Regions from separate parts of the Pseudomonas sp. UF-293 genome, predicted to be linked through region 3. Evidence: predicted binding sites of a transcription regulator. Region 3 holds the regulator's gene; each other region holds the start of a gene.
What was found. Region 3 encodes sigma-54, which starts transcription at its own class of promoters, with help from an activator protein. Its sites were predicted from a motif close to ANTGGCATNNANNTTGCTNT; they were not measured.
Positions count from the first base shown of each region.

Region 1: the regulator sigma-54 is predicted to act here: its motif matches at 6,675-6,694, upstream of AC4IHP_RS04485 (flagellar basal body rod protein FlgF).
Region 2: the regulator sigma-54 is predicted to act here: its motif matches at 6,241-6,260, upstream of AC4IHP_RS20230 (pilin).

Region 1 is NZ_JBSICA010000002.1:440,055-450,067, reverse strand. Features, by position in the region: gene flgK (flagellar hook-associated protein FlgK) at 1-1,832, opposite strand, end outside; gene flgJ (flagellar assembly peptidoglycan hydrolase FlgJ) at 1,858-3,174, opposite strand; gene AC4IHP_RS04500 (flagellar basal body P-ring protein FlgI) at 3,186-4,274, opposite strand; gene flgH (flagellar basal body L-ring protein FlgH) at 4,302-4,997, opposite strand; gene flgG (flagellar basal-body rod protein FlgG) at 5,049-5,834, opposite strand; gene AC4IHP_RS04485 (flagellar basal body rod protein FlgF) at 5,880-6,620, opposite strand; gene AC4IHP_RS04480 (sigma-54-dependent transcriptional regulator) at 6,893-8,455, opposite strand; gene phhA (phenylalanine 4-monooxygenase) at 8,848-9,639, shown strand; gene AC4IHP_RS04470 (4a-hydroxytetrahydrobiopterin dehydratase) at 9,755-10,013, shown strand, end outside.
Region 2 is NZ_JBSICA010000021.1:35,132-45,144, forward strand. Features, by position in the region: gene acs (acetate--CoA ligase) at 1-246, shown strand, start outside; gene AC4IHP_RS20210 (class I SAM-dependent rRNA methyltransferase) at 383-1,399, shown strand; gene AC4IHP_RS20215 (DUF748 domain-containing protein) at 1,622-4,573, shown strand; gene AC4IHP_RS20220 (DUF2845 domain-containing protein) at 4,570-4,869, shown strand; gene AC4IHP_RS20225 (BON domain-containing protein) at 5,105-5,458, opposite strand; gene AC4IHP_RS20230 (pilin) at 5,757-6,194, opposite strand; gene pilB (type IV-A pilus assembly ATPase PilB) at 6,421-8,121, shown strand; gene AC4IHP_RS20240 (type II secretion system F family protein) at 8,124-9,341, shown strand; gene AC4IHP_RS20245 (prepilin peptidase) at 9,343-10,013, shown strand, end outside.
Region 3 is NZ_JBSICA010000012.1:27,897-37,909, reverse strand. Features, by position in the region: gene AC4IHP_RS15160 (KpsF/GutQ family sugar-phosphate isomerase) at 1-790, shown strand, start outside; gene AC4IHP_RS15155 (KdsC family phosphatase) at 790-1,314, shown strand; gene lptC (LPS export ABC transporter periplasmic protein LptC) at 1,323-1,895, shown strand; gene lptA (lipopolysaccharide transport periplasmic protein LptA) at 1,882-2,427, shown strand; gene lptB (LPS export ABC transporter ATP-binding protein) at 2,427-3,152, shown strand; gene AC4IHP_RS15135 (RNA polymerase factor sigma-54) at 3,319-4,809, shown strand; gene hpf (ribosome hibernation-promoting factor, HPF/YfiA family) at 4,883-5,191, shown strand; gene ptsN (PTS IIA-like nitrogen regulatory protein PtsN) at 5,204-5,668, shown strand; gene rapZ (RNase adapter RapZ) at 5,671-6,528, shown strand; gene AC4IHP_RS15115 (HPr family phosphocarrier protein) at 6,544-6,819, shown strand; gene AC4IHP_RS15110 (ZIP family metal transporter) at 6,854-7,747, opposite strand; gene AC4IHP_RS15105 (superoxide dismutase) at 7,777-8,388, opposite strand; gene AC4IHP_RS15100 (DUF2753 family protein) at 8,390-8,830, opposite strand; gene AC4IHP_RS15095 (class II fumarate hydratase) at 8,858-10,013, opposite strand, start outside.

The DNA of each region.
Region 1 (10,013 bases), on a different contig from region 3:
GTCACCAGGGTGTTGTAGGCGTCAGTCAGGCTGATGCCCTTGCTCGCCGAACCGGTGTCCACGGTCTGTTTGGTTTGCAACGCGACCAGTGCCTGGGCATTGCGGTTGTCCGAAGACGCCGCGCCGGTCAGGTTCATGGTGAAGGTTTCGCCGGTTTTCGGCGTGCCGCCCACGGTGGTCTGCACGGTGAAGGTCTTCTGCACGTTCGGCGTGACGGTCGTGTCCATCACCGGGTTGCCGCTGGCATCGACAATGCCGACTTTCAGATTCAGCGTGTTCGACTGGCCGGGCACGATGGTGCCGGTGCCAATGGTCGCGCCCTTGGCGTCGACCAGGTTGTACGACTGGCTGCCACCGCTGGCTGCGCCGAACACCAGTTTGACTGGTGTCGAATTCTTCAGCGCCGCCTGCATGTCGGCCTGGGCGGTCGGGTTGTAGATATCGATCTTGTCGCTGAGCGTCGGCTGGGTGTAAGCGCCCAGACCGTTGGCGCTGGCGACACCGGTCAGCGGACCGGCCGCAGCGATTTTCTTCGGATCGGTCAGGACCGTCTGAATGCTCGCCGCCGCATTGCGGGTCGGCGTGATCTTGAACGAATCACCCGCGCTCAGCGCGCCGCCATTCAAGGCCAGGGTGAAGCCGTCGATCACTGGCGGCGGATTGGTCGTGGTGCTGAATGCGCCCAGATCGGTGCCGTCGGAACGCTTGACGGTGTAATCGGTGGCGCTGGTGAAGGTCACTTGATAATCGCTGGTGGTCAGCTTGCCGGTGTCCTTGATGGTCACATCGAGGTTGCCCGAACCGGCGCTGTTGCCATCCTTCGCAATGCTGCGCTGACTGATCAGGGCGGCACTGTTGATGTTGTTGAAAATCGCCGCGCCGAAGTCACCGTTCTTGTCGATGCCCTGTGCTTGCTGGCTGTTGATCTGATCGGCAATCACCAGGGCCACGCGACCGAGCTCGTTGAGCGATGGGTCGAGGACTTCCTTGCGATAGGTCAGCAGACCGCCGATTTCGCCACCGCTGATTACCGAGGTGATGTCGATGGTGCTCGAACCGCGATCCATCTGGATCGACATGCGCGACGGGTCGGTCTTGCTCGCGACCATGCTCAGGCTGTTGGTGGTGTTGCCGATGACCAGCGGCTGGCCGCTGCCGACATAGATGTCGAAACTGGTGCCGCGCTCGACGACCTGGGCACCGGTCAGCTCGGAGAGCTGACGCACGGCTTCGTTACGGCTGTCGAGCAGGTCGTTCGGCGCCCCGCCACTGGTGGAGATTTCGCCGATCTTCTGGTTGAGATTGGCGATCGCCGTGGCGAGCTTGTTCACCTGGGCGGTCATGTCGCCGAGGCTGCCGTTGATCGTGGTGTTCTGATCGTTGAGCTGCTTGGCCAGGGTGTTGAAACGGCTGGTCAGTGCCTGCGCACCGGTCAGCACCGACTGACGCGAGGTGTCATCGGTGGCCGACGTCGATACGCCCTGCATCGAGGTGAAGAATTTCTGCAACACGCCGGTCAGGCCGGTGTTGGTGTCCGACAGCATGGCGTCCAGCGGCGTCGCCTGCTTGAGGAACGCGGCCGATTCGCTGTCCAGCGAAGTCGCGGTGTGCAGCTGCGATTCCAGGTACGAGTTGTACACCCGGCGCACGTCAGCCAGGGTCGTGCCCGTGCCGATGAAAACGCTGCCGTACTGCTGCGAGGACTTGGTGCCCTGCACGGTTTGCTGACGTGAATAACCGGCGGTGTCGACGTTGGCAATGTTGTTGCCTGTCGTAGCCAGAGAGGACTGGCTGGCCGACAGTCCCGACATCCCGATATTGAGCAAACTCATGGTTCAGACCTTATTACCTGGTGCCTTATAAAGGCGTGGTGGAGACACCCGCCGCAGCGTAGTTTTCAAAACTGTTCATCTGCTTGGCAATTTGCGAAATCTTCGTCGCGTAGTTCGGGTCGGTGGCGTAACCGGCCTTCTGCAACTCGCGTACAAACTGTTCTGGGTTATCGGCCGACTTCAGCACTTCTTGATAGCGATTGTTGCTCTGCAGCAACGTCACCAGATCGTGGAAGCTGTCCTTGTACGAGGCATAGGAACGGAACTCGGCCGTCTCCTTGACCATCGCGCCATTGCGGAACTCGCTGGTGATCGCGCGGGCCGAATCGCCCTTCCAGTTGCTGCTCGCCTTGATGCCGAACAGGTTGTGGCTGCTGCTGCCGTCCTGGGCGCGCATGACCGATTTGCCCCAGCCGGTTTCCAGTGCCGCTTGCGCCACCAGATAACGCGGATCGACGCCGATGCGGTCGGCGGCTTCCTTGGCCATCGGCAACATGGTGTTGACGAATTCGTCGGCGGAACTGAAGGCCTTCTTCGCCGGTGCCAGCGGAATCTGCGCCATGGCGCGGCCGTAGACCTGCATCTGCCCGCCGGCAGCTTTCTGCTCTTCGGCACGGGCCAGCCAGTCGCCGTTGTACAACGCGCCGGAGCCTGTGACGGCGGTAGTCGCAGCCCGTTGCGGCAAGGCGTTGGTCGCTGCGGCCGCAGTGCTGGCAGTGGCCACGCTCGGCGCCGATGGCACCAGGCCTGCGAGCAAGCGATCGGCCAGTTTCGGCGGCAGCGCCAGACGCCGCTGATTGATCAGCGCCATGTCGTTGCGATGGGAAATATCGGTGCTCGGCGCGTGCACCGAGCGCGATGCCCACAGTGGGCGCTCGCCGTTTACGCGAGACAGCGGACCGTTGGTGGCGACGGTGCCGGCGGCAATCGGCGTCGGCACGGCGGCGGCCTTGGCCAGTGCTTCCTGCTGCTTGGCGGCGGACGCGGCTGCAGCCTCGCCCGGCGCCATCGGTTTGTTCTTCGACATCTGCCGGATCAGCACGTCGGCCAGGCCGATACCACCGCCCTCCCGCGACATGGACACCGCCAATTGCTGGTCGTACATTTCCTGATACTGCTTGGCCGCCGGTGTGTTCAGCGGATTGTCCTGGCCGAGCGCTTCGGTGGCCGAACGCATCGACTTGAGCATTTCGCCGAGGAACAGCGACTCGAATTCCTGCGCCACCTTGCGCATGTTTTCGTCGCTGTTCTTGTCGCCGACCTTGAGCTGATTCAGTCGATTGAGGTCCGAGTAGGACCCCGAATCGCTGCTGCTGACCAGACCGCTTTTGCGCATATCCATGGTGGCCGGCCTCAGATCACGATCAGGTCGGCTTGCAATGCGCCGGCCTGCTTCAGAGCTTCAAGAATTGCCATCAGGTCACCCGGTGCTGCGCCGACCTGGTTCACCGCACGCACGATCTCGTCGAGGGTGGTGCCCGGGCCGAACTTGAACATCGGTTTGGCTTCCTGTTCGGCATTCACCCGCGAGCGCGGCACGACGGCGGTCTGGCCGTTGGACAGCGGGCCCGGCTGACTGACGATCGGGTCTTCGGTGATGGTCACGGTCAGGCTGCCGTGGGTCACGGCGGCTGGCGACACTTTCACGTTCTGGCCGATGACGATGGTGCCGGTGCGCGAGTTGATGATGACTTTCGCCACCGCCTGACCCGGATCGATTTCAAGGTTTTCCAGGATCGACAGGTAGTCGACGCGCTGGCTCGGATCCAGCGGCGCAGTGACCCGCACCGAACCGCCGTCGATGGCTTGTGCGACGCCAGGGCCGAGCATGTCGTTGACCTTGTCGACGATGCGCTTGGCGGTGGTGAAGTCGGAGCGGTTGAGGTTCAGCGTCAGGCTGTTGCCCTGATTGAAACCGCTCGGTACTGCACGTTCCACCGACGCACCGCCAGGGATGCGACCGGCCGACGGAACGTTGACGGTAATCTTCGAGCCGTCACGGCCTTCAGCGTCGAAACCGCCAACCACAAGGTTGCCCTGAGCGATCGCATAGACGTTGCCGTCGATACCCTTGAGTGGCGTCAGCAACAAAGTGCCGCCGCGCAGGCTCTTGGAGTTACCGATCGAAGACACAGTGATGTCGACTTGCTGACCTGGCTTGGCGAACGCCGGCAGATCGGCACTCACCGACACCGCCGCGACGTTCTTCAACTGCACGTTGCCCGATCCCGGCGGCACCTTGATGCCGAACTGCGAGAGCATGTTGTTGAAGGTCTGCAGGGTGAACGGGGTCTGCGTCGTCTGGTCACCGGTGCCGTTAAGCCCGACCACCAGGCCGTAACCGATCAACTGGTTGGAGCGCACGCCGGAAATGCTGGCGATGTCTTTCAGCCGCTCGGCGTGTGCGGTGAACGCCGCAGACATCAACAACGCGGCCACCATAAGGCTTTTCAGATTCAACGTAGCCACCTAGAAAGGGAACAGCGGGCTGAGGAAGAAACGGTCGAACCAGCCTGGCTGACTCGTATCGGCAAACGCGCCGGTACCCGAGTAGGTGATGCGTGCATCGGCGACGCGGGTCGACGACACGGTGTTGTCGGTCGCGATGTCATCGGCGCGAACCATGCCGGCGATGCGCACCAGTTCGTCACCGGTATTGAGCGTCAGCCACTTCTCGCCACGCACGGCGATGATGCCGTTGGGCAGCACGTCGGCCACGGTCACGGTAATCGAACCGGTCAGGCTGTTGCTCTGCCCGGACTTGGCGTCGCCCTTGGTCGAACGGTCGGCGCTGTAGCCGGCGTTGAGGCTCAGGTCACCGCCACCGATCGGGTTATTGGTGGTCAGGCTGGAGCCGAACAACGAGGTCAGACCGATCGAGTTATCGCTGTTCTTGTCCATCTGCGAGTTGGCGTTCTTGCTCGCCTGGGTGCGCTCGTTCAGGGTGATGGTGATGATGTCACCGACCCGGAACGCCTTGCGGTCGCTGTACAGGTTCTGCTCGAAGCCGGCCTGATAGATCGAGCCGTTGTTGGCAGCCGCCGGCAACGGTGTGCGCGGCAACACCGGGGCGTAGTAAGGGTCATTGGGCTTGGGCGTCGGGGCGACGCAACCCGCGAGCGAGACGACCCCGCTCAATGCCAGAACAGATACAAAGCGCTTCATGACCCTACCTCACGGTGTTGCTGGCGACCTCAGGCCGCCCCAAAGACTGGATTACAGATTCTGCGTTACGAACGAGAGCATCTGGTCGGCGGTGGAGATCACCTTGGAGTTCATCTCGTAGGCGCGTTGAGTGGTGATCATGTTGACCATCTCTTCAACGGTGCTGACGTTGGACGTTTCCAGGGTGTTCTGCAGCGTGGTACCGAAACCGTTCAGGCCCGGGGTGCCGATTTGCGGCGCACCGGAAGCAGCGGTTTCCAGGAACAGGTTGTTGCCCACGGCTTGCAGGCCGGCCGGGTTGATGAAATCGGCGGTCTGCAGGTTACCGATCACTTGCGACGCCGGGTTGCCGGCGATGGTGATCGACACGGTGCCGTCACGGCCGACGGTGAAGGTCTGCGCATCGTTCGGGATGATGATCGCCGGTTCCAGAGCGAAACCGCTGGCATTGACGATCTGGCCATTGGAGTCGAGGTGGAAAGTACCGTCACGGGTGTAGGACGTGGTGCCGTCCGGCTGCAGGATCTGGAAGAAACCGCGACCGTCGATGGCCATGTCCAGCGGCTGCTCGGTGGTTTGCAGGCTGCCGGCGGTGAAGTTCTTCTGGGTGCCGACAATGCGCACACCGGTACCCACTTGCAGACCCGACGGCAGTTCGCTGTCCTGGGTCGACTGGGCGCCTGGCTGACGCTTGATCTGATACAGCAGGTCCTGGAACTCGGCACGGTCACGTTTGAAACCCGTGGTCGAAACGTTCGCCAGGTTGTTGGAAATGGTGGTCAGGTTGGTGTCCTGGGCGGACAGACCGGTTTTGGCAACCCATAGAGCCGGAAGCATTCGATTCTCCTCGTGCGCCTGTTTTACGGCGCGACGTTCTGATAATTAGCTGATCTGCAAGACCCGAGCCATGGCCTGGTCGTCGTCTTTGGCGGTGTTCATCATCTTGACGTGCAACTCGAACTGCTTGGCCAGGGCCAGCACCGAAGTCATTTCTTCCACGGCATTGACGTTGCTCGACTCGAGGAAACCCGAGACCAGTTTGACGTTGGCGTCGGCTTGCGCCGGCTGGCCGTCCTTGGTGTAAATCGAACCGTCGAGACCTTTGTTCATGTTCTTGATGTCCGGGTTGACCAGCTTGATGCGGTCGACTTCGGCCATGACGCGGGGGCCTTCGCCCATCGCGCGAATACTGATGGTGCCGTCTTCGCCTACTTCGACCTGCTGCTCGGGCGGCACGGCGATCGGGCCGCCGTTACCGATCACCGGCATGCCGTTGCCGGCGCGCAGTACGCCGAGGGCGTCGATGTTGAGGCTGCCGGTACGCACGTAGCTTTCACCACCGCTGGGGTTTTGCACGGCGATGAAACCGTTGCCGGATACCGCGACGTCGAGTTCACGACCGGTCTGCACCAGCGAGCCCGGCGTGAAGTCGGTGGCGGGACGTTCGCTCATGGCAAACGCGCGCGCCGGAAAGCTGTCACCGAACACCGGCATCGAACGCGCCTGCTCGAGGTCGCGCTGGAAGCCGTTGGTGGAAATGTTCGCCAGGTTGTTGGCATGCGCCCGCTGCGCCAGTGCGTTCTGGCTGGCGCCGGTCATTGCCACATAAAGGTACTTGTCCACAGTGTTTCCTCTGCATGCCGGACGTTTGCCGCCCACCGCTGTACTGCTCAGCCATAAGCAATTTGCAGACCAACTTTTTATTGGGGGGCGAAGGCCCGGTAAACAAGGGACTTGAGGAGATCAGAGGGGGAATCTGAAATAGGTAGAAGACGAAAAACCGGCGGTGTCATGCCGCTTCGCGGCAAGAGATCAAAAGATCGCAGCCTTCGGCAGTTCCTACAGGCAACCGCGTTCCAAATGTAGGAGCTGCCGAAGGCTGCGATCTTTTGATCTTAAGCTCCGCTGTCTTTACCCACCTCATACTCACGCAACTTATTGGCAATGGTGGTGTGCGAAACACCCAGCCGCTTGCCCAGTTGCCTACTGCTCGGATGCTCGGAATACAAGCGCTCCAGCACCGCTTTCTCGAAACGCCCGACGATCTCGTCCAGACTTCCGTCGAGAGAAAAATCGCCAAGTGGCTGACGCACGCCGTAATCCGGCAGGCGGATATGTTCAGCCTTGACCTTACCGCCGTCGCACAACGAAACCGCCTGGAACAACACGTTCTCCAGTTGCCGCACATTGCCCGGCCAGTGGTAATGGCTGAGGCGGTCCATCGCCGCCGGGGCCAACTTCGGTAGCGGGCAGCCGATCTGCCGACTGGCCTGATCGAGGAAATGTTCAACCAGCGGCGTCAGACCGTCGAGGCACTCGCGCAGCGGCGGGATGTGCAGCGACAGCACGTTCAAGCGGTGATAGAGATCCTGACGAAACTCGCCCCGCGCGCACAGTTCGGACAAGTCCACCTGGGTGGCGCAGATCACCCGCACGTCCAGATACACCTCTTCATCACTGCCAACGCGACGGAAGCAACCGTCCTGAAGAAAGCGCAGCAATTTGACCTGCAAACGCGGACTCATCTCGCCGACGCCATCGAGAAACAGCGTGCCGCCAGCGGTCAGCTCCAGCAGACCAAGCTTGCCTTCGGCCCGCGCACCTTCGAAGGCGCCGGGGCCGTAGCCGAACAGTTCGGTCTCGGCCATTGATTCCGGCAACCCGGCGCAGTTGAGCGCCATCAACGGTGACTGTCCGCGCGGACTGGCAAGGTGACAGGCGCGCGCGAGCAGTTCCTTGCCCGTGCCGGTTTCGCCTTCTATTAATAGCGGCGCATCCAGCGGCGCCATGCGTCGCGCTTCGCGGACCACAGCGGCCATGACTTTCGAACTCTGGAAAATACTGTCGAAGCCACGCAGTTCCTGTTTGCGCACATTGTAGATACGCTCGCCGACCCGATCGGCGCGGTGCAGCGTCAATACGGCGCCGGCCATAGCCTCGCTGTCATCGTGCTCCGATTGCAGCGGCGCGATGTCGGCAAGAAAGATGTCGCCCTTGACCTTGACCCGCATGCCGTTGATTCGCGACTTGTTGGCGCGCACCAGTTCCGGCAAATCGAAATCCTCGGCGTACCGCGACAGCGGAATCCCCGGCACCTCATCGACGCGCACCCCGAGCAACTGCGCTGCCGCGCGGTTGGCCGCGACGATCGAGCCGCCCATATCGATCGACAGCACCGGAAATTCCAGCGCGCCGAGCAACGCATTCAACTCCATATGCCGGCGCTCGCTGGGCATCAGCCCGACGCGCTTGACCCCGAACACCCCGCCGATTGCCTCGAATTTCGGCCGCAACGCCTGGAACTGGATGTTGATCAGGTTCGGGCAGTGCAGGTAGATCGCGTTGCCATGCTCACCGCCAACCTCACCGCGCGCGACGTTGATCCCGTACGCCACCAGCAGATTGAGAATGTCGCGCAGGATGCCGATGCGGTTCTGGCAGTGGACTTTGATGCGCATAGAAAAGGCCCGACAGGTTTGAGAGGTAAACACATGTCCTTGTGGGAGCGAGCCTGCTCGCGAAGGCGCCAGCACATTCAACATCGATGTGTCAGACAGACCGCTTTCGCGAGCAGGCTCGCTCCCACAGGGTTTTGTGGCGCGCCCGGGGCAGATTTTTCTGCCGAGGCACGCAGATAGTTGTCAAGATTATGTGACAGCCCCGACCCTTTTCAAACCCGCCAATCACCGTAAATGCGCATTACCCGACAAAGCGTAACGATAACTTTACGAAACGAGCCGAATTTTCCTACGCACACGCCAGTCAACATGCTGCACGCCCTGTCACTCTCGGGTATTCCTTTAGCCATCGCTGGACATAACAAAAACGAATTTCCTAGCAGGAGAGCAGCATGAAGCAGACGCAATACGTGGCTCGCGAGCCCGATGCGCAAGGTTTTATCGACTACCCCGCCGAAGAACATGCGGTGTGGAACACGCTGATCACTCGCCAATTGAAGGTGATTGAAGGTCGCGCGTGCCAGGAATACCTGGACGGTATCGAAAAACTCGGTCTGCCCCACGACCGCATCCCGCAACTGGCCGAGATCAACAAAGTCCTCGGCGAGACCACCGGCTGGCAGGTTGCCCGGGTGCCAGCGCTGATTCCCTTCCAGACCTTTTTCGAATTGCTCGCCAGCAAGCAATTCCCCGTCGCCACGTTCATTCGTACCCGTGAAGAACTCGACTATCTGCAAGAGCCGGACATCTTTCACGAGATCTTCGGCCACTGCCCGCTGCTGACCAACCCGTATTTCGCCGAATTCACCCACATCTACGGCAAGCTCGGCCTGCAAGCGACCAAGGAAGAGCGCGTGTATCTGGCGCGGCTGTACTGGATGACCATCGAATTCGGTCTGGTCGACACCCCGCACGGCAAGCGCATCTACGGCGGCGGGATTCTGTCTTCACCCAAAGAAACCGTTTACTGCCTGTCGGACGAGCCCGAGCATCAGCGCTTCGATCCGCTGGAAGCCATGCGCACGCCGTATCGCATCGACATCCTGCAACCGCTGTACTTCGTCCTGCCCAATCTCAAGCGCCTGTTCGACGTGGCCCATGAAGACATCATGGCCATGGTTCGTAAGGGCATGCAGTTGGGCTTGCACGCGCCGAAATTTCCGCCGAAACCCAAAGCCGCCTGAACCGCGCCTTTTGCTGACAATTGCGTCTGTCCGTCGCCGCCACTTTGCTTTAGCGTGACGGCATTGACGGCACACGCGCTTTAATAAAAAACACACTCGTTTTCAGGAATACACCATGTCGACTTTGAACCAAGCCCACTGCGAAGCCTGCCGCGCCGATGCGCCACAAGTCAGCGACGAAGAACTGCCGGTCCTGATCAAGCAGATCCCTGACTGGAACATCGAAGTACGCGACGGCATCATGCAGCTGGAGAAAGTTTTCCTGTTCAAGAACTTCAAACACGCGCTGGCCTTCACCAACGCCGTGGGCGAGATTTCCGAAGCCGAAGGTCACCACCCGGGTCTGCTGACCGAGTGGGGCAAAGTCACCGTGA
Region 2 (10,013 bases), on a different contig from region 3:
GGCACCGAGGCCAACGAAGAGCTGAAGAAAGGCCTGCTGGCGCATGTCAGCAAGGAAATCGGCAGCTTCGCCAAACCGGACCTGATCCAGTGGGCGCCGGCGCTGCCAAAGACCCGCTCGGGCAAGATCATGCGGCGGATTTTGCGCAAGATTGCCTGCAATGAGCTCGACAGTCTCGGCGATACTTCCACCCTGGCTGATCCAAGCGTCGTACAAGACCTCGTTGATAAACGGCTCAATACTTGAGAGCTGCAAGTTTCTAGCTACAAGCTGCAAGCTAAAGCGGTCCGCGCAGCTTTTCGCTTTTCGCTTGCAGCTAGAAACTTGCCGCTTGTAGCTCCGCGACTGCTAAGCTTCGCGTTTTTTTCAGCAAGGCGCCCGCATGTCTTCCTTGAATCAGGCGCTGCGCGCCGCCCTCGATCAACGCCAGGACCTGCTCGCTGTGCTGCACAGCCAGGGCACCGATTGCTATCGGCTGTTCCACGGCAGCCAGGAAGGCGCCGGCGGCCTGACCATCGACCGCTACGGTCCGCAATTGCTGGTACAGAGTTTTCACCAGACGCTCGAACGTGACGACCTGCTGCAACTGCATGCCATGGTCAACCAGACGCTGGGCTTCGACAGCCTGCTGGTCTACAACGACCGTTCCCGTGGCAACTCGCGGATCGATCGCGAAGACAGCGTCTATAAAGCCGATGACGCTGCACTGGCCGATCTGGTCGGGCATGAATGGGGTCTGAACTATCGAGTGCGCGGGCGTCATGCCGGGCAGGATCCGCTGCTGTTCCTCGACCTGCGCAACACCCGTGGCTGGGTCAAGGACCACGCGCAAGGCAAAAGCGTGCTCAACCTGTTCGCCTACACCTGTGGCGTTGGCCTCAGTGCAGCGGCGGGCGGTGCGCGCGAGGTGTGCAACCTGGACTTTGCCGAGGGCAATCTGGCGGTCGGTCGGGAGAATGGTTTGCTCAACCCGCAGCTGCCGCCGATGCAATTCATTCAGTCCGATTACTTTCCGGCGATCCGCGAACTCGCCGGCCTGCCGATCAGCCAGCGGCGCGGGCAGAAGCTGCCAAGCTATCAGCGCCTCGAACAACGCCAATACGATCTGGTGCTGCTCGACCCGCCGGCGTGGGCCAAAAGTGCGTTCGGCACCGTCGATCTGCTGCGCGATTATCAGAGCCTGCTCAAACCCGCGCTGCTGACCACCGCCGATGACGGCGTGCTGATCTGCTGTAACAACCTGGCGAAAGTCAGCATGGACGACTGGCGCGAACAAGTGCTGCGCTGCGCCGAAAAAGCCGGCCGCCCGGTACGCGAATGGAGCGTGATGACCCCGGGCGCCGACTTCCCTTCCCAGGACCAGCAACCACCGTTGAAGACGCTGATCTTGCAGCTGTGATCCCTCAGGCATGAGCGATTACATTCCCCTGTGGGAGCGAGCCTGCTCGCGAAAGCGCAGTGTCAGTCGACTTGTTTTTCACTGAACCACCGCATTCGCGAGCAGGCTCGCTCCCACAAGGGAGATCTGTTCCTACAGAAATTTCTGAACAATCCTGTCCCACATCAAGCACTTCGGAACCAGAATCGCGTGCCATACTCCAAGGCACTCCGATTCAGACAGATGAAGCCGCACATGCCCAAAGGATTGATTCGCGCGATTGGCGCACTGCTGACAGCCCTGGCCCTCTACAGCCTGCTGGGGTTTCTGATCCTGCCGGGCATTGCCTTGCGCGTGGCCAACCAGCAACTGGCGAACTATGCGACGGTGCCGGCGCATCTGCAGCGCATCGAACTGAACCCGTTCAGCCTTGAGGTCACCCTGTGGGGCCTGGTCATCGGCGAGCCGGGCAAGGAGCAGGTCGGCTTCGATCGCCTCTATGCCAACCTGCAGATCGATAGCCTGTGGACCAAAGCCCTGCATCTGTCCGACATCGAACTGGACAAACCCAAAAGCGAAATTCTCTTCGCCAAGGACGGCAAGCTCAACCTGCTGGGCCTGTTCAACGTGCCGCCGAGCGAGCCGACACCCGCCGATCCCGACGCCAAGCCGTTTCCGCTGCGCATCGACAACATCAAACTGGCCGGGGGCGTGGTGCATTTCCAGGATATGCGTCCCAGTGAGCCGATCGAATTTCTTTACGACGACCTCAGTTTCGAGCTGAAAAACCTCAGCACATTGCCTGAGGACAGCGCCGACATGACCCTCGTCGCCATCGGCCCCGCTGGCGGGCGGATCGACTGGACCGGCAATTTCAGCCTGATCCCGTTCACCTCTGAAGGCACCCTGAAAGTCACCGATGGCCAGATGAAATCCTTCTGGCCTTACGTGCGTGACGCCGTGCCGCTGGTGCTGGAAAACGGCGTGGTCAGCCTCAGCACCGAGTACAAACTCAACCTGTCGAAACAGACCGAACTGCTGCTGAACAACGTCGCGGTGAGCATTGCGCCATTCGCCATCAAGGCCCCGGATGGGCGCCCACTGGCCAGGCTCGAACGTCTCGACGTCAGCGAAACCTCGCTGGACCTGGCCAAGCAACAGGTGGTGGTCGGCAAGATCCGCAGCAACAAGCTGGAAACCTGGGCGGCGCTGGAAGCCGACGGCCAACTGGACTGGCAGAAACTGTTCGCCAGCCAACCGTCGAAACCGGCTGCCAAAGCCGCTGCCGAACCGGCGGGAACACCTGCTGCTGCCGACTCGCCGAAACCTGAACCAAGCGCACCGAGCAAGCCATGGCAGGTGCTGGTCAAGGATGTGCAACTGCGCAACTACACGGTCCATCTCGCCGACCGCTCGGCGCAACCGGCGGTGGCGCTGGACATCACCCCGCTGAACGTCGATCTGCAGGATTTCGACAGCCTCAACGGCTCGCCTTTCAAGCTCAAGCTCGACAGCGGCCTCGGCAAGCAAGGCAAGATCAGCGCCGACGGCACGGTCAACCTGGCCCCGGTCAACGCCCAGCTCAACGTGAAAACCCAGGACGTCGACCTGCGTGTCGCGCAGTCCTACATCAACCCGTTCATTCGCCTGGAGCTGCGCAGCGGCATGCTCGGCAGTGATCTCAAGGTCAACCTGAAGAGCACCGAGCCACTGGCCCTCAGCGTCACCGGCCGCGCGCAGATCGATCAACTGCACACCCTCGATACGCTCAAGACCCGCGACTTCCTCAAATGGCAGCAAGTGGTGGTCGACGGCATCAATTATCAGCACGGCGACAGCCTGTCGATCGACAAGGTCAACCTGTTGCAGCCGTATGTGCGCTTCATGATCAATGACGATCGCACCACCAACGTCGACGACCTGCTGATCCCACAACCGGCCGACAGCGGAGCAAAAAGCAACGCAGCCAAACCGGCCGGCAAGGACAAACCACTGGGCATTCACATCGGCGCGATTGCGATCAACGACGGCTCGGCCAACTTCGCCGACTTCAGTCTGACACCCAACTTCGCCACCGCCGTGCAACAGCTCAACGGCCAGATCGGCACCATCGACAGCCGTCAGGCAAAACCGGCCAGCGTTGACATCAAAGGCAAGGTCGACCGCTATGCGCCGGTGACCATCAAGGGTGCGGTCAATCCGTTCGACCCGATGGCCAGCCTCGACATCGCCACCAGTTTCAAGCGCGTCGAGCTGACCACTCTGACGCCCTACTCCGGCAAATTCGCCGGCTACCGCATCCGCAAGGGCCGGCTGAATCTTGACCTGCACTACCTGATTACCAAGGGCCAATTGAAAGCCGAAAACAAGGTCGTCGTCGAGCAACTGCAACTGGGCGAAAAGGTCGACAGCCCCGATGCAGTGAGTCTGCCGCTGAAGCTGGCGATCGCCCTGCTCAAGGATGTCGACGGCAAGATCTCCATCGAATTGCCGGTGACCGGCGACCTGAATAATCCACAGTTCAGCGTCATGCCGATCGTCTGGCAGACCCTGCGCAATCTGATCGTCAAAGCCGCCGCCGCACCGTTCAAGATGATCGGCGGGCTGGTCAGTGGTGGCGGCTCCGAAGACCTCGGCACGGTGTCCTTCGCGCCGGGCTCCAGCGATCTGAGCAAAGACGCCGAAGCGGCGCTGGTGAAACTGTCGCAAGCGCTCAAGGAACGCCCGGCGCTGCGCCTTGAAATTGAAGGCACTGCCGCGAAGAGCAGCGATGGGCCCCTGCTGGCCGAGCAACGTCTGGAACGCGAATATCAGTACAACTACTACAAGATGCTCCAGCGCCGTGGCGACAAAGTCCCGGCCCAGGCGTCGCTGCTGCAAGTGCCCGAAAGCGAGAAAGGCGCGTTGCTCGAAGGCATCTACCGCACACGCCTGAAAACCCAGCCACCGGCAGAATGGAAAGATCTGGGCAAGGAAGAGCGCACGGCGAAAATGCGCCAGGGCGTGATCGCATTCTGGAGTGGCAGCGAGGTGCTGTTGCGACAGTTGGGCCAGGATCGCGCCAGCACCATCAAGGATTACCTGGTCGACAAGGGCAAGCTCGAAGATGACCGCGTGTACTTCATCGACGCCAACCTCGGCGAGGCCGAAAGCGATGGCCGCGTGGTCACGCAAATGCACCTGGATGCAGAATGACCGTGCGTGACTGGCTGGCTGTGCTCGCGCTGACGTGCGCCGCCGGCCACGCGTCGGCGTCGGATACATTGCGCTGCGGCAGCCAGTTGATCAGCCTCGGCGACCGCGCCAGCGAAGTGCTGCAAAAATGCGGCGAGCCGGTCAGTCGCGACGTGCTCGGCTACAAGCGCAGTGCCAATCGCCGCGAAGAGTTTCAGGTCGAGGAATGGACCTACGGCCCGAACAACGGCATGTATCAATACCTGCGCTTCGAAGGCAATCGCCTGCGGCAGATCAACAGCAAACGCGGTAACTGAGAAGAGCAAAAGATCGCAGCCTTCGGCAGCTCCTACATTTGGAATGCATTTCCCTGTAGGAGCTGCCGAAGGCTGCGATCTTTTGATTCTCCAAATAGAACAGGCCCCGACACAAGTGCCGGGGCCTGTAATGGTCACATCCGTGTGACCGTTCGCATGAACTCTAAAGTTGCGGCAGACGTATTGCTCGGCCCGTCTGTCGCGTCTTCTCCCGGTTCAGGCGAGAAGTCTTGCCTTACTCGGCTTTCAGGCCGTCAGCGGAGACCGCTTTAACGCCTTTGATTTTCTTGGCAATGCCAACGGCGACTTCTTTCTGCGACTCGGTTACCGCAGTGGTCGACGACAGGGAAACTACACCCTTGTTGGTTTCGACTTTGATGTCGGTGCCTGGAATGCCTTTTTCGGTAACCAGGTCAGCTTTGACCTTGGTGGTGATCCAGGTGTCGCTGGTATCTTGTTTCATTTCGGTAACTTCACCGGCAGCCAGAACCATTGGCGCCTGGGTAGCCTGAGCGGACTGGGCGAAAGCGCCACCAGCCATGGTCAGGGTCAGAGCGGTAGCAGCGGCAGTGATAGCGAACTTCTTCATACGAGTAACTCCTGTTTTTACTGGAAGTCTGCTGTAACGCTTGTCAGCAGGGTTACCGGAGATATTGCGAACGCTGTGCCAACTTTTTCCGACACATAAAACCCTTTGAAAACAATGAGTTATAAAAAACGGTAATTTTCGTTTTCATGCAAAATGCATGACTGGCCAAATCTTCGCATGCAAGTTGCGGTTTTCTGGAAAGTTCATAAGCTGCTGAAATTATTGGAGCTTTTGTTAAGTGGTCGGGATATGAAAATGCCCCGCAGTGCGGGGCATTCTTCGTTCGCTCGATTCAGCCTTACGTACCGCTGGCCGTGCAACCCCGAGGCGAGTAATCGGCGTTGACCGTCGTCGCACACGTCCATACACCGGAGGTATTCCCCGTCGCCGCCCCGGAACGAGAAAGCGTAATGGTTTTACCTAACACCGGGCCCGGTGCATTGAGCAGGGTACAGGTAAGCGTACCTTCGCCAGTCGCCGCTGTGCCTGTAACCGCCAACGTACAGTTGGAAGTAGTAGTCGCACCATTGGCAACGTTGGCCAAGGTTGGAGCTGTGCCTTGATTGATCGTGTCCTCGAATGGCACTTTCAATGCACTAATCTCCGCCAACCCCGCCGTCACCTTCGACCGCGCCTGATACTTCGAATACTGCGGCAGGGCAATAGTCGCCAGAATGCCGATGATCGCCACGACGATCAGCAGCTCGATCAATGTGAAACCTTGTTGTTTTTTCATAGACACGCTCCATGCATGAGTCGAAATCTCATGATCTGGATATGGCTCAGCACAGCCCATGCCAACGCCTTTCAGGCCCCGCCTACTGGGCGCGCGCAATCGCCTGCGCCGTTTCCTACAACCCGCAACCGCACTATCTGACACTTTTTGTCACCTGCACCGGCCGTGTTTGGCGCTGTCACTTGACTAGGCTATAAGTCATGAACGGCAAGCGTGCGGAATCCCCATGAATGACATCGCTCTGAGCGGTCTGGCCAAGCAATTGGTCCAGGCCGAACTGCTCACGGAAACAAGTGCCCGGCAATCCTGGGCGCAGGCCCAGCGCAATCGCGTGTCGCTGGTCAATTACCTGGTGCACAACAAACTGGTCAATAGCCGGCAAATTGCCGAGATCGCCTCGGAACATTTCGGCATGGCCCTGCTCGATCTGCATTGCCTCGACAAAGAGACTCAGCCCAAGGGCCTGGTCAGTGAAAAACTGGTTCGTCAGCACTGCGCGCTGCCCTTGTGGCGGCGCGGCAACAAATTGTTCGTGGGCCTTTCCGACCCGAGCAATCAGCAGGCGATCAGCGACATCCAGTTCAGCACCGGCCTGAGCACCGAAGCGATTCTGGTCGAGGACGACAAGCTCAGCGACGCCATCGACAAGTTCTTCGACAGCCATGCTTCGGGCCTGGAGGAAATGGCCGATGTCGATCTCGATGGCCTCGACGTCGAGTCCATTGATGACAACAAACAGGACGTGATCGGCGGCCTCGATGCCGACGACGCCCCGGTTGTGCGCTTCGTCCACAAAATGCTGCTCGATGCGATCAAGAGCGGCTCTTCCGACCTGCACTTCGAACCCTACGAAAAAAACTATCGGGTGCGCATGCGCACCGACGGCATGCTGCGCGAGGTGGCCAAACCGCCAATCCAATTGGCCGGGCGTATTGCCGCGCGCTTGAAGGTGATGGCCAGTCTGGATATTTCGGAACGGCGCAAACCCCAGGACGGGCGCATCAAGATGCGGCTGTCTAAAAGCAAATCCATCGATTTTCGCGTCAACACCCTGCCGACCCTGTGGGGCGAAAAAGTGGTGATCCGGATTCTCGACCCGTCCAGTGCGCAAATGGGCATCGACGCTTTGGGTTATGAGGCCGAACAAAAGGCCTTGTACCTCGCCGCGCTGAAACAGCCGCAAGGGATGATTCTGGTCACCGGCCCCACCGGCTCCGGCAAAACCGTGTCGCTGTACACCGGGCTGAACATCCTCAACACCGTCGACATCAATATTTCCACCGCCGAAGACCCGGTCGAAATCAACATGGAAGGCATCAACCAGGTCAACGTCAATCCCCGCCAAGGGCTGGACTTTGCCCAAGCGCTGCGTTCGTTCCTGCGTCAGGACCCGGACGTAATCATGGTCGGCGAGATCCGCGATCTGGAAACCGCCGAGATCGCGATCAAGGCCGCGCAGACCGGCCACCTGGTGCTGTCGACCCTGCACACCAACAGCGCGGCGGAAACCCTCACGCGCCTGCACAACATGGGCATTCCCGGTTTCAACATTGCCACTTCGGTCAGCCTGATCATCGCCCAGCGTCTGGCGCGCAAGTTGTGCGCGCATTGCAAGCGGCCGCTGGAAATCCCTCATGAAACCTTGCTCAAGGAAGGCTTCCCCGAGGAACGCATCGGCCATTTCACGATCTACGAGCCGGTCGGTTGCGATCACTGCAACGGCGGTTACAAAGGACGCGTGGGGATTTATGAAGTGGTAAAGAACACACCGGACCTGCAACGGTTGATCATGGCCGAGGGCAATTCGCTGGAAATCGACATCCAGATGCGTCGCGACGGTTTCGCCGATCTGCGCACCTCCGGGCTGCACAAGGCCATGCAAGGCATCACCAGCCTTGAGGAAATCAACCGGGTCACCAAGGATTGAACATGGCGGTCAAGGCAGCGAAAGTCAGCGTTTACGCCTGGGAAGGCACCGACCGCAAAGGCAGCAAGGTCACGGGCGAGTTGAGCGGGCAGAATCCCGCACTGATCAAGGCGCAGCTGCGCAAACAGGGGATCAACCCGGGCAAGGTGCGCAAGAAATCCGCATCCCTGCTGACCTTGGGCAAACGCATCAAACCGCAGGACATCGCCCTGTTTACCCGGCAGATGGCGACGATGATGAAGGCCGGTGTGCCGCTGTTGCAGTCGTTCGACATCATCGGTGAAGGCTTCGAAAACCCGGCCATGCGCAAACTGGTCGACGAGGTCAAACAGGAGGTCGCCGCCGGCAACAGCTTCGCCACGGCCCTGCGCAAGAAGCCTCAATACTTCGACGAGTTGTACTGCAACCTGGTCGACGCCGGCGAACAGTCCGGCGCCCTCGACACCTTGCTTGAACGTGTGGCGACCTATAAGGAAAAAAGCGAAGCGCTCAAGGCCAAGATCAAGAAAGCCATGACCTACCCCACCGCTGTGGTACTGGTGGCGGCAGTGGTGACCGGCATTCTGCTGGTCAAAGTGGTGCCGCAGTTCCAGTCGGTGTTTTCCGGCTTCGGCGTCGAATTGCCCGGCTTTACGCTGATGATCATCAGCCTGTCGGAGTTCATGCAGCAGTGGTGGTGGGCGATTCTTCTTGCACTGGTGGCAGCGTTTTTCGGCACTCGCCACGCGTTGAAGACATCGCAGGCCCTGCGTGACCGTCGCGATGCCTGGCTGCTGAAACTGCCGCTGGTGGGCACCTTGATGTACAAGTCCGCCGTCGCACGTTTTGCCCGCACCCTGTCGACCACTTTTGCGGCCGGTGTGCCTTTGGTGGAAGCGCTGGATTCGGTGGCCGGCGCCACTGGCAATGTGGTGTTCAAGCGCGCGGTGTTGCGAGTTCGGCAGGACGTCTCGACCGGTATGCAGCTGAATTTCTCGATGCGCAGCACCGGTGTGTTTCCGAACATGGCCGTGCAGATGACCGCCATTGGCGAGGAATCCGGAGCGCTGGATGACATGCTCGATAAAGTAGCCGGTTTTTATGAAGCGGAAGTCGATAACATGGTCGACAACCTCACCAGCCTGATGGAGCCATTCATCATGGTGGTGCTGGGGGTCATCGTCGGTGGACTGGTGGTGGCCATGTACCTGCCGATCTTCCAGCTCGGCTCAGCGATCTGACATGCCTATCGACGAACTGTTTACCGTGTATCCGTTGGCCTTTGTGGTCACCGCGCTGCTGCTCGGGCTGGTGGTCGGCAGCTTCCTCAATGTTGTGGTCTGGCGCCTGCCGAAGATGCTCGAGCGCGACTGGCGCCAGCAAGCCCATGATGTGCTCGGCCTGCCCACCGTAACGCCCGTGCCGACCTACAACCTGATGCTGCCGCACTCCGCGTGCCCGCATTGCGGACATCGGATCCGCCCTTGGGAAAACATTCCGCTTCTCAGTTATCTGTGCCTGCGCGGGCGCTGCTCGGCCTGCGCGACGCCGATCAGCAAACGTTACCCGCTGACCGAACTGGGCTGCGGCCTGCTCTCGGCTTTCATCGCCTGGCATCTGGGCTTCGGCTGGCCGGCGGGGTTGCTGATCTTGCTGACGTGGGGCCTGCTGGCGATGAGTCTGATCGACTGCGAGCATCAGCTGCTGCCCGATGTGCTGGTGCTGCCGTTGCTGTGGTTGGGGCTGATCGTCAACAGCTTCGGCGTGTTCGTGGCGTTGCCCGATGCGTTGTGGGGCGCGGTCGCGGGTTATCTGGCGCTGTGGTCGGTGTTCTGGCTGTTCAAACTGCTCACCGGCAAGGACGGCATTGGTCATGGCGATTTCAAGCTGCTGGCCTTGCTCGGCGCATGGGG
Region 3 (10,013 bases):
CGCCGCGACCCTGGCCAGCACCGGCACCCCGGCGTTTTTCGTGCATCCGGCCGAAGCCAGCCACGGCGACATGGGCATGATCACCCGCGACGACGTTATTCTGGCCCTGTCGAACTCTGGTTCGACCAATGAAATCGTGACTCTGTTGCCGTTGATCAAGCGCTTGGGCATTCAACTGATCAGCGTCACCGGCAATCCGCAGTCGCCATTGGCGAAGGCAGCCGAGGTCAATCTCAATGTGCATGTCGAGCACGAAGCCTGCCCGCTGAATCTGGCACCGACCTCTTCGACCACCGCCGCGCTGGTCATGGGTGACGCTCTGGCCGTGGCCTTGCTGGAAGCGCGTGGTTTCACCGCTGAAGATTTTGCCTTCTCGCATCCGGGTGGCGCCCTTGGCCGTCGCCTGCTGCTGAAAGTGGAAAACGTCATGCACGCCGGGCAAGAGCTGCCACAGGTACAACGCGGCACCCTGCTCAAAGACGCACTGATGGAAATGACCCGCAAAGGTCTGGGCATGACCGCTATCCTTGAAGCCGACGGCAAGCTCGCCGGGATCTTCACCGACGGTGATTTGCGCCGCACGCTGGATCGCGCCATCGACATCCGCAGCGCCACCATCGACCAAGTGATGACTGCACACGGCAAGACCGCCCGGCCCGACATGCTCGCCGCCGAAGCCCTGAAAATCATGGAAGACCATCGAATCAACGCCCTGGTAGTCGTCGACGAGGAGGATCGCCCGATCGGCGCCTTCAACCTCTCCGATCTGCTGCGCGCAGGAGTCATGTAATGAGCAACGATCTGCTGCAACGCGGCAAAGCAATCAAACTGGCTGTGTTCGACGTCGACGGCGTGCTCACCGATGGGCGCCTGTACTTCCTCGAAGACGGCAGCGAGTTCAAGACCTTCAACACCCTCGACGGCCAGGGTATCAAGATGCTGATGAATGCCGGCGTACAAACCGCGATCATCAGCGGTCGCAAGACCCCGGTGGTCGAGCGTCGCGCGAAAAACCTCGGCATCCCCCATCTGTTTCAGGGGCGTGAAGACAAACTGGTGGTACTCGACGGTCTGCTCGCGCAACTGGGCCTAAGCTATGAAGAAGTCGCCTATCTCGGTGACGATCTGCCAGACTTGCCGGTAATCCGCCGTGTAGGGCTGGGCATGGCGGTGGCCAACGCTGCCGATTTCGTCCGCGAACACGCCCACGGCGTTACCCGCGCCCGTGGCGGCGAGGGTGCCGCCCGCGAATTCTGCGAATTGATCCTGCGCGCCCAGGGCCGCCTCGAAGCGGCCAACGCCGCGTACCTGTGAGCCTGACCATGTTTAGCAAAAAGTTTCGCAACTTCCTGCTGTTCGGCTGCATCGCGGCGATTTTCGCTGCGGTCGGCTATTGGAACATCAGCCCGGAGCGCTTCCTCGACAAGCCGCCGGTCTCGACCGCCGAGAATCCGATCGACTGGTACGCGACCAACACGCACACCATTCAGTACCTGCCCGACGGCAAGGTGCAGTACGAGATGACTTCCGACAAGGCCGAGCACGTCAAGGCGACCGATGTAACCCTGGTGACCAAGCCTGACTTGAACATGTATCGCGGTACCGACTTCCCCTGGCACGTGACCAGCGAACGCGGCGAAGTGAACTCGGGCGGTACCGAAGTGGAATTGATCGATTCGGTCCGCGTGCAGCGCACCGATGAGAAAAAGCGCGGCACCCTGATCACCAGCACCCGCATGACCGTGTTCCCGCAGCAGGAATATGCGCAGACTGCGCAACCCGTTAGAATCGAGGGCGCTGGTGGCGTGTCGACTGGCGTCGGAATGAAAGCGTACCTGAAGGACAGCAGGATACACCTGCAATCGAACGTAAGAGGACAGTATGAGGCTCGTTAAAACCCTCCCTATTTTGCTCAGTCTGGGCGCAGCACTGGGAAGCGCGAGCGCCTGGTCCCTGCCGAACGATCAGCAGCAGCCTATCCGCATTCAGGCCGACGACGCCCAACTGGACGACAAGAATGGCATCGCCACCTATAAAGGTGACGTGATCATTACCCAGGGTTCGATGAAGGTCACCGGCAACACTGTGACCATCACCCGCACCCCGACCGGTGATATCGACGTGGTGACTTCAGTCGGCAACCTCGCCTACTTCGAACAGATGCAGACTGCTGGCGACACCAAGCCTGTACAGGGCTGGGGTGTGACGATTCAGTACCATGCCGCGCAAAACCGCGTCGTACTGATCGACAAGGCCAAGGTTGTCGACAAGGACAACAACACCACTCAGGGCGAGAAAATCGTCTACGACACCGTGAAGAAACTGGCCAGCGCCGGTCGCGCCACGGGCAGCAAGGTCACCGAATCGCGTCCGCGCATCGACATGGTGATCCAGCCGAAGAAGAAAACCGAAGAGAAATCCCAGTAATGGCAACTCTGAAAGCTCAGCACCTGGCCAAGGCCTATAAAAGCCGCCAGGTCGTGCGTGACGTCAGCTTGTCGATCGACAGCGGGCAGATCGTCGGCCTGCTCGGCCCGAACGGCGCCGGCAAGACGACGTGCTTCTACATGATCGTCGGCCTGGTGCAGGCCGATCAGGGCCGCGTGCTGATCGATGACCTGGACGTCAGCCACCAGCCGATGCACGGCCGCGCCAAGGCCGGTATCGGCTATCTGCCGCAAGAAGCTTCGATCTTCCGCAAACTGTCGGTTGCCGACAACATCATGGCGATCCTCGAGACCCGCCCGGAACTCGACAAGGCCGGTCGGCGCAAGGAGCTGGAAAGCCTGCTGCAGGAATTCCACATCAGCCACATCCGCGACAACCTCGGCATGAGCCTGTCCGGTGGTGAGCGCCGCCGGGTGGAAATCGCTCGTGCCCTGGCCACTGCGCCGAAATTCATCCTGCTCGACGAACCGTTCGCCGGTGTCGACCCGATCTCGGTCGGCGACATCAAGCAGATCATCCACCACCTCAAGGCCAAGGGCATCGGTGTGCTGATCACCGACCACAACGTCCGTGAGACGCTGGATATCTGCGAAACCGCTTACATCGTCAACGACGGTCAACTGATCGCCGAAGGTGATGCCGAGACCATCCTGGCCAACGATCTGGTCAAGGAAGTGTATCTGGGTCACGAGTTCCGCCTGTAAGCGCGACAGCGCTGTATCGATTCAAGGCGCATTTATCCGCTTTAATTGTTACAGCGCTCTAGGCAAACACTTCAGTTTCAGGCATATAATTTGCTTAAGTTTGGCGCTTCGGCGCCCTGTAGTGGATGGCGCAAAGCGCCGGCGAATAAGGTGTTAAGCCCCTGCCATGAAACCATCGCTAGTCTTGAGAATGGGCCAGCAGCTGACGATGACACCGCAGCTGCAACAGGCCATCCGTCTGCTCCAATTGTCGACCCTGGACCTGCAACAGGAGATCCAGGAGGCTCTGGAATCCAATCCGATGCTCGAGCGCCAGGAAGAAGGCGACGACTTCGACAACGCCGATCCTCTGGCCGACAACGCCGAACAGAAGCCCGCCGAAATACAGGAACCCTCCTACCAGGAAACCGCCCCGACGGTGGACAACCTTGAGGATGGCGAATGGAACGAACGCATCCCTAACGAACTCCCCGTGGATACCGCGTGGGAAGACGTCTACCAGACCAGCGCCAGCAGCCTGCCCAGCAGCGATGACGACGAGTGGGATTTCACCACCCGCACGTCGGCCGGCGAGAGCCTGCAAAGCCATCTGCTGTGGCAACTGAACCTGGCACCGATGTCCGACACCGATCGCTTGATCGCCGTGACTCTGATCGACTGCATCAACAATCAGGGCTATCTGGACGAAACACTCGAAGAAATTCTTGAAGCGTTCGATCCGGAACTGGACATCGAGCTCGATGAAATCGAAGCCGTCCTGCATCGCATCCAGCAATTTGAGCCCGCCGGGATCGGCGCCCGCAACCTCAGCGAATGCCTGCTCCTGCAACTTCGCCAGTTGCCGGCCAAAACACCGTGGCTGGCTGAGGCCAAGCGCCTCGTCGCCGATTACATCGACCTGCTGGGCAGCCGCGATTACAGCCAGTTGATGCGCCGCATGAAGCTCAAGGAAGACGAGCTGCGCCAGGTCATCGAGCTGGTACAGAGCCTCAATCCGCGTCCGGGCTCGCAGATCGAATCGACCGAAGCCGAATACGTCATTCCCGATGTGATCGTGCGCAAGGACAACGAGCGCTGGCTGGTCGAGCTGAACCAGGAATCGGTGCCACGCCTGCGGGTCAACGCCCAGTACGCCGGTTTTGTGAAACGTGCCGACACCAGCGCCGACAACACTTTCATGCGCAACCAGCTGCAGGAAGCCCGCTGGTTCATCAAGAGCCTGCAGAGCCGCAACGAAACCCTGATGAAAGTGGCCACGCAGATCGTCGAACATCAGCGCGGTTTCCTCGAATACGGCGACGAAGCGATGAAGCCGCTGGTGCTGCATGACATCGCCGAAGCGGTCGGCATGCACGAATCGACGATTTCCCGGGTGACCACGCAAAAGTTCATGCATACCCCGCGCGGTATTTATGAGCTGAAATACTTTTTCTCCAGCCACGTCAGCACCTCCGAAGGCGGCGAATGCTCGTCCACGGCGATTCGCGCGATCATCAAGAAACTGGTAGCCGCGGAAAATCAGAAAAAGCCGTTGAGTGACAGCAAGATCGCTGGTTTACTGGAGGCACAAGGCATTCAGGTGGCTCGCCGCACCGTCGCCAAGTACCGCGAATCCCTCGGAATCGCGCCTTCGAGCGAACGCAAGCGGTTGATGTAAGCCACGTTACAGCGTTCCAGTGGCAGGCTTTTCGGCCTGCCGCTTTATGCACTGGCAACGAAGGAGAAGCTGTATGCAAGTCAACATCAGTGGACACCAACTGGAAGTGACCCAACCTCTGCGTTCCTACATCGAGGAAAAACTCCAACGACTGGAGCGACATTTCGACAAGATCACCAACGTGCAAGTCACGATGTGCGTCGAAAAGCTGAAGCAGAAGATCGAAGCCACCTTGCATATCCCCGGCAGCGAAGTGGTCGCCAACGCAGAAGATACCGACATGTACGCTGCGATCGACTCACTCACCGACAAGCTGGATCGCCAACTCAAAAAGCATAAGGAAAAGACCCAGAGCCTCCTCCAGGGCGCAACCGGTCGTTAACACCCCTATCCCATGATCCGACTTGAAACCATCCTGACCCCCGGCCGTTCCCAGGTGAACGCGCCGGGCGGCAGCAAGAAAAAAGCCCTCGAACAAATTGCCAACCTGATCCACCGCGAAGTGCCGGATCTGGCGATGCAGGATGTTTTCGAGGCGCTGATCGCCCGTGAAAAACTCGGCTCCACCGGTTTTGGCAACGGCATCGCCATCCCCCACTGCCGCCTCAAAGGCTGCGCGGGACCGGTGAGCGCCCTGTTGCACCTCGAAGCCCCGATCGATTTCGACGCCATCGACGGCGCCCCGGTTGACCTGTTGTTTGTGCTGCTGGTCCCGGAAGCCGCGACCGATGCGCATCTGGAGTTGCTGCGCCAGATCGCCAGCATGCTCGACCGCAAGGAAGTGCGCGACAAATTGCGCAGCGCTCCGAGCAATGAAGCCTTGTACCAGGTTGTACTGGACGAGCAGAACGGGCACTAATCATGCGTTTGATCATTGTCAGTGGCCGTTCGGGCTCGGGTAAAAGTACCGCCCTGAATGTCCTTGAGGACAACGGCTACTACTGCATCGACAATCTGCCGGCCGGTTTGCTGCCGGAACTGGCCGAGCGGGCGCTGATTCACACGGAGCTGGCGCAGCCGCTGGTCGCCGTGTCGATCGACGCACGCAACCTGCCGAGCCATCTGTCACGCTTCCCTGAATTGCTCGAAGACGTGCGTGCCAAACACATCAAGTGCGATGTGCTGTATCTGGACGCCGACGAGGAAACCCTGCTCAAGCGTTTTTCCGAGACCCGTCGTCGCCACCCGTTGAGTAACGCCAATCGCTCACTGGCTGAAGCAATTCATGATGAAAGCGCCCTGCTCGGCCCGATCGCCGATTTGGCCGACCTGAAAATCAACACCACCAGCCTGAACCTCTATCAGCTTCGCGACACCCTGAAGCTGCGCCTGCTGAATCAGCCGGAACCCGGTACTGCGTTTCTGGTTGAATCATTTGGCTTCAAGCGCGGCATGCCGGTCGATGCTGACCTGGTCTTCGACGTGCGCTGCCTGCCCAATCCGTACTGGAAACCGGAGCTCCGTGCGCAGTCCGGCCTTGATGCACCGGTGGCCGAGTATCTGGCGCAGCAGCCGGATGTCGAAGAAATGTATCAGGACATCTACACCTATTTGAGCAAGTGGCTGCCACGTTTCGCCGCCAGCAACCGCGCCTACGTCACCATTGCCATCGGCTGCACCGGCGGGCACCACCGCTCCGTCTACCTGACCGAACGTCTGGGTCAGGCCCTGCAGAAAACCCTGAAGAACGTCCAGGTTCGCCACCGCGACCTCACTTAAAGGATTCACACCGCGATGCCTGCTCGTGAAATCGAAATCATCAATAAGCTGGGTCTGCATGCGCGGGCATCAGCCAAGTTCGTCGGCGTGGCCGGTCAGTATCCAGACTGCACGATCAGAGTGGGCCGCACGCCTGAGACGGCTGTCGACGGCAAGAGCATCATGGCGATGATGATGCTCGCGGCGGGTAAAGGCACCAAAATCCATTTGAGCACCGAAGGCGAACAGGCTCAGGAAGCCATGGACGCATTGGTCGATCTGATCGAAAGGTATTTCGACGAAGGCGAATAATCCTTGAGGCGGGGACACTGCTCCTCGCCTCCATTCACCCCAACGCCGTATCCATCACCATCATCAGACAAAACCCGATCAACAGGCCCAGACTGGCCAGGTTGTCGTGCCCATGACGACGCGATTCCGGAATCACTTCGTGGGTCACTACCAGCAACATCGCCCCCGCCGCCAGTGCCAGCCCCAGCGGCAACAGCACCTGAGCCAGACTGACCAGCCACGCACACAGCAACGCAAATACCGGTTCGACCAGCCCTGACGCCGCGCCGATCAGAAACGCCCTGACCCGCGACATTCCCGCGCCGGCCAACACCAAAGCAATCACCAGACCTTCCGGCACATCCTGCAACGCAATGCCCATCGCCAGACTGTCGGCGTCCGCCATCCCGCCTCCGGCAGATACGCCAACCGCCATGCCTTCCGGAATGTTGTGCGCGATGATGGCGAACACGAACAGCCAGATTCGCGGTGGAATCACCGGATGCTCCAGCGTGCCGACGAGCATCTCCGGCGAGGCACCGGAAACGCGCCGATCCACCAGATACAGGCCGAACGCACCGAGCAGAATGCCAAAGCAGATCAGGCCACTGGCGGCCCACGGCGTCAGACCAAGACTTTCGGCCGCAGCGATCCCCGGCACGATCAACGAAAATGCCGTCGCCGCCAGCATCACCCCGGCACCAAACCCAAGCAAGGTATCGCTGAGTGCCTGCGGCATGCGCCGGATCACTAGCACCGGCACCGCGCCGAGCGCCGTGCCCAAGGCGCAAATGGCGCCGCCCTGCAATGCGCGCAGCAATCTGGGTTCCAGATTCAGCCATTGCACACCGTGGGCGACCAGTAAAGTCATACCCGCCAACAGCAACAGCGAACCCACCGCGTAACGAAACATGCGCCCGCTGCCAATCGCCAGTGTTTCCGTGCCCATACTCAGCCCTGATTGTTTTTATTGAAGGCTTAAACCAGTGCGGCCTGATAGCGCGCAGCAACTTCCGGCCAGTTGATCACGTTGTAGAACGCGTTGATGTATTCCGGACGACGGTTCTGGTAGCGCAGGTAGTAGGCATGTTCCCAGACGTCGAGCCCGAGAATCGGGGTGTTGCCGTTCATCAACGGACTGTCCTGGTTACCGCTGCTTTCCACGACCAGTTTTTTCTCCGGGGTCACGCTGAGCCACGCCCAACCGCTGCCGAAACGGGTCAGCGCGGCTTTGGTGAACGCTTCCTTGAAACTGTCGAGTCCGCCCAGTTGCTCGTCGATAGCCTTGGCCAGCGCGCCGTCGGGCTTGCCGCCACCGTTGGGCACCATCACTTCCCAGAACAGCGAATGATTGGCGTGCCCGCCGCCCTGATTGATCACCGCCGCGCGAAGTTTTTCCGGCAGTTGCTGGACGCTGGCAACGAGTTTTTCCACCGGCCATTCGGCAAACTCGGTGCCTTCTACGGCGGCGTTGAGGTTGTTGATGTAGGTCTGGTGATGCTTGGTGTAATGGATCTCCATGGTCTGCGCATCGATGTGCGGCTCGAGGGCATCGTAGGCGTAAGGCAAGGCAGGCAAGGTAAAAGCCATTTCAATGGACTCCATACTGATGAGAAGTTGAGGCGCGGCGGGCATTGCCGGTGTCCGGATGCAGCAGGCGCTGGGTGCGCGGGTACTCGCCGTGCTCGCTGATGAAATTCAACAGTTCGACATAGGTCTTGCTGCTCTGGCGCAACGCCGCTTCACGCAGGGCCGGACGCAAGCGCTCGTCCTGCATGGTCTGCAACAAGCGCTGGTGGATGGCGCAGAGATACTCGGCGCTCTCCTCCGGTTGACTCAGGCGCAGATGCAGGTCGGCGAGGTTGTGATGAGAGACGACGCAGGCCGCCACCGCTTCGTCGGCATCCGCCCAGCGTTCGAACAACACTTGCGCCAGGGCCAGCGCTTGCAGGTACGCCTCGCGGGCGTCGATCAATTCGCCCAGCATGAAGCAGCGATTGGCCCGTTCGATCGTGCGTTTCCAGTGCTCCATGATGAGCCTCCAAAGCGGTTGCGGGGTTTACACGCCGCCGGCGGTGAGTTTCTCGGGGTTGAGCAACTCTTCCAGCTGGCTACGCGACAGATCGGTGTGTTCCAGGGCGACGTCGATCACCGGGCGGCCTTCCTTGTAAGCCTGCTTGGCGATTTCGGCGGCTTTCTGGTAACCGATGATGGGGTTGAGCGCGGTGACCAGAATCGGGTTGCGCGACAACGCTTCTTGCAAGCGCGATTCGTTGACCTTGAAAGTAGCGATTGCCTTGTCACCGAGCAGGCGACTGGAGTTGGCCAGCAGTTCGATGCTGCTCAGCAGGTTATGCGCGATGATCGGCAACATCACGTTCAGTTCGAAATTGCCGGATTGCCCGGCGACGGTGATCACCGAGTCGTTGCCGATCACTTGCGCAGCGACCATGGCGGTGGCTTCCGGGATCACCGGGTTGACCTTGCCGGGCATGATCGATGAACCCGGTTGCAGCGCTTGCAGTTCAATTTCGCCGAGGCCGGCCAGGGGACCTGAGTTCATCCAGCGCAGGTCATTGGCGATTTTCATCAGCGACACCGCAGTAGCTTTGAGCTGGCCGGAGACGGCGACGGCGGTGTCCTGCGAGCCGATCAGCGCAAACAAGTCCTTGCCCGGGGCGAATTGCACATCGGTCAGTTGGCTCAGGTGCCGACTGAATCGCGCGGCGAACTCCGGATGCGCATTGATCCCGGTACCGACCGCGGTGCCGCCCTGCGCCAGCGCTTGCAGGCTTGGCAGCAAATCCTGCAGATGCGCGATGTTGGCCTTGAGTTGCTGCGCCCAGCCGTTAAGCACTTGGCTCATGCGCACCGGCATCGCGTCCATCAGATGGGTGCGGCCGGTTTTGACGTGATGATGCACTTGCTCGGCCTTGCGCTCGATGACCTGGACCAGATGCAACAGCGCCGGCAGCAGTTGTTCATGCAGCACCAGTGCGGCACTGACGTGGATGGTGGTCGGGATGATGTCGTTGCTGCTTTGCCCGCAATTGACGTGATCGTTGGCGTTGACCGGCTCGCCGAGCATTCGGCTGGCCAGCGTGGCGATCACTTCGTTGGCGTTCATGTTCGAGCTGGTGCCGGACCCGGTCTGGAAGATATCTACCGGAAAATGCTGCATGAAGTCGCCTTCGAGTAGGCCTTGGGCGGCATCG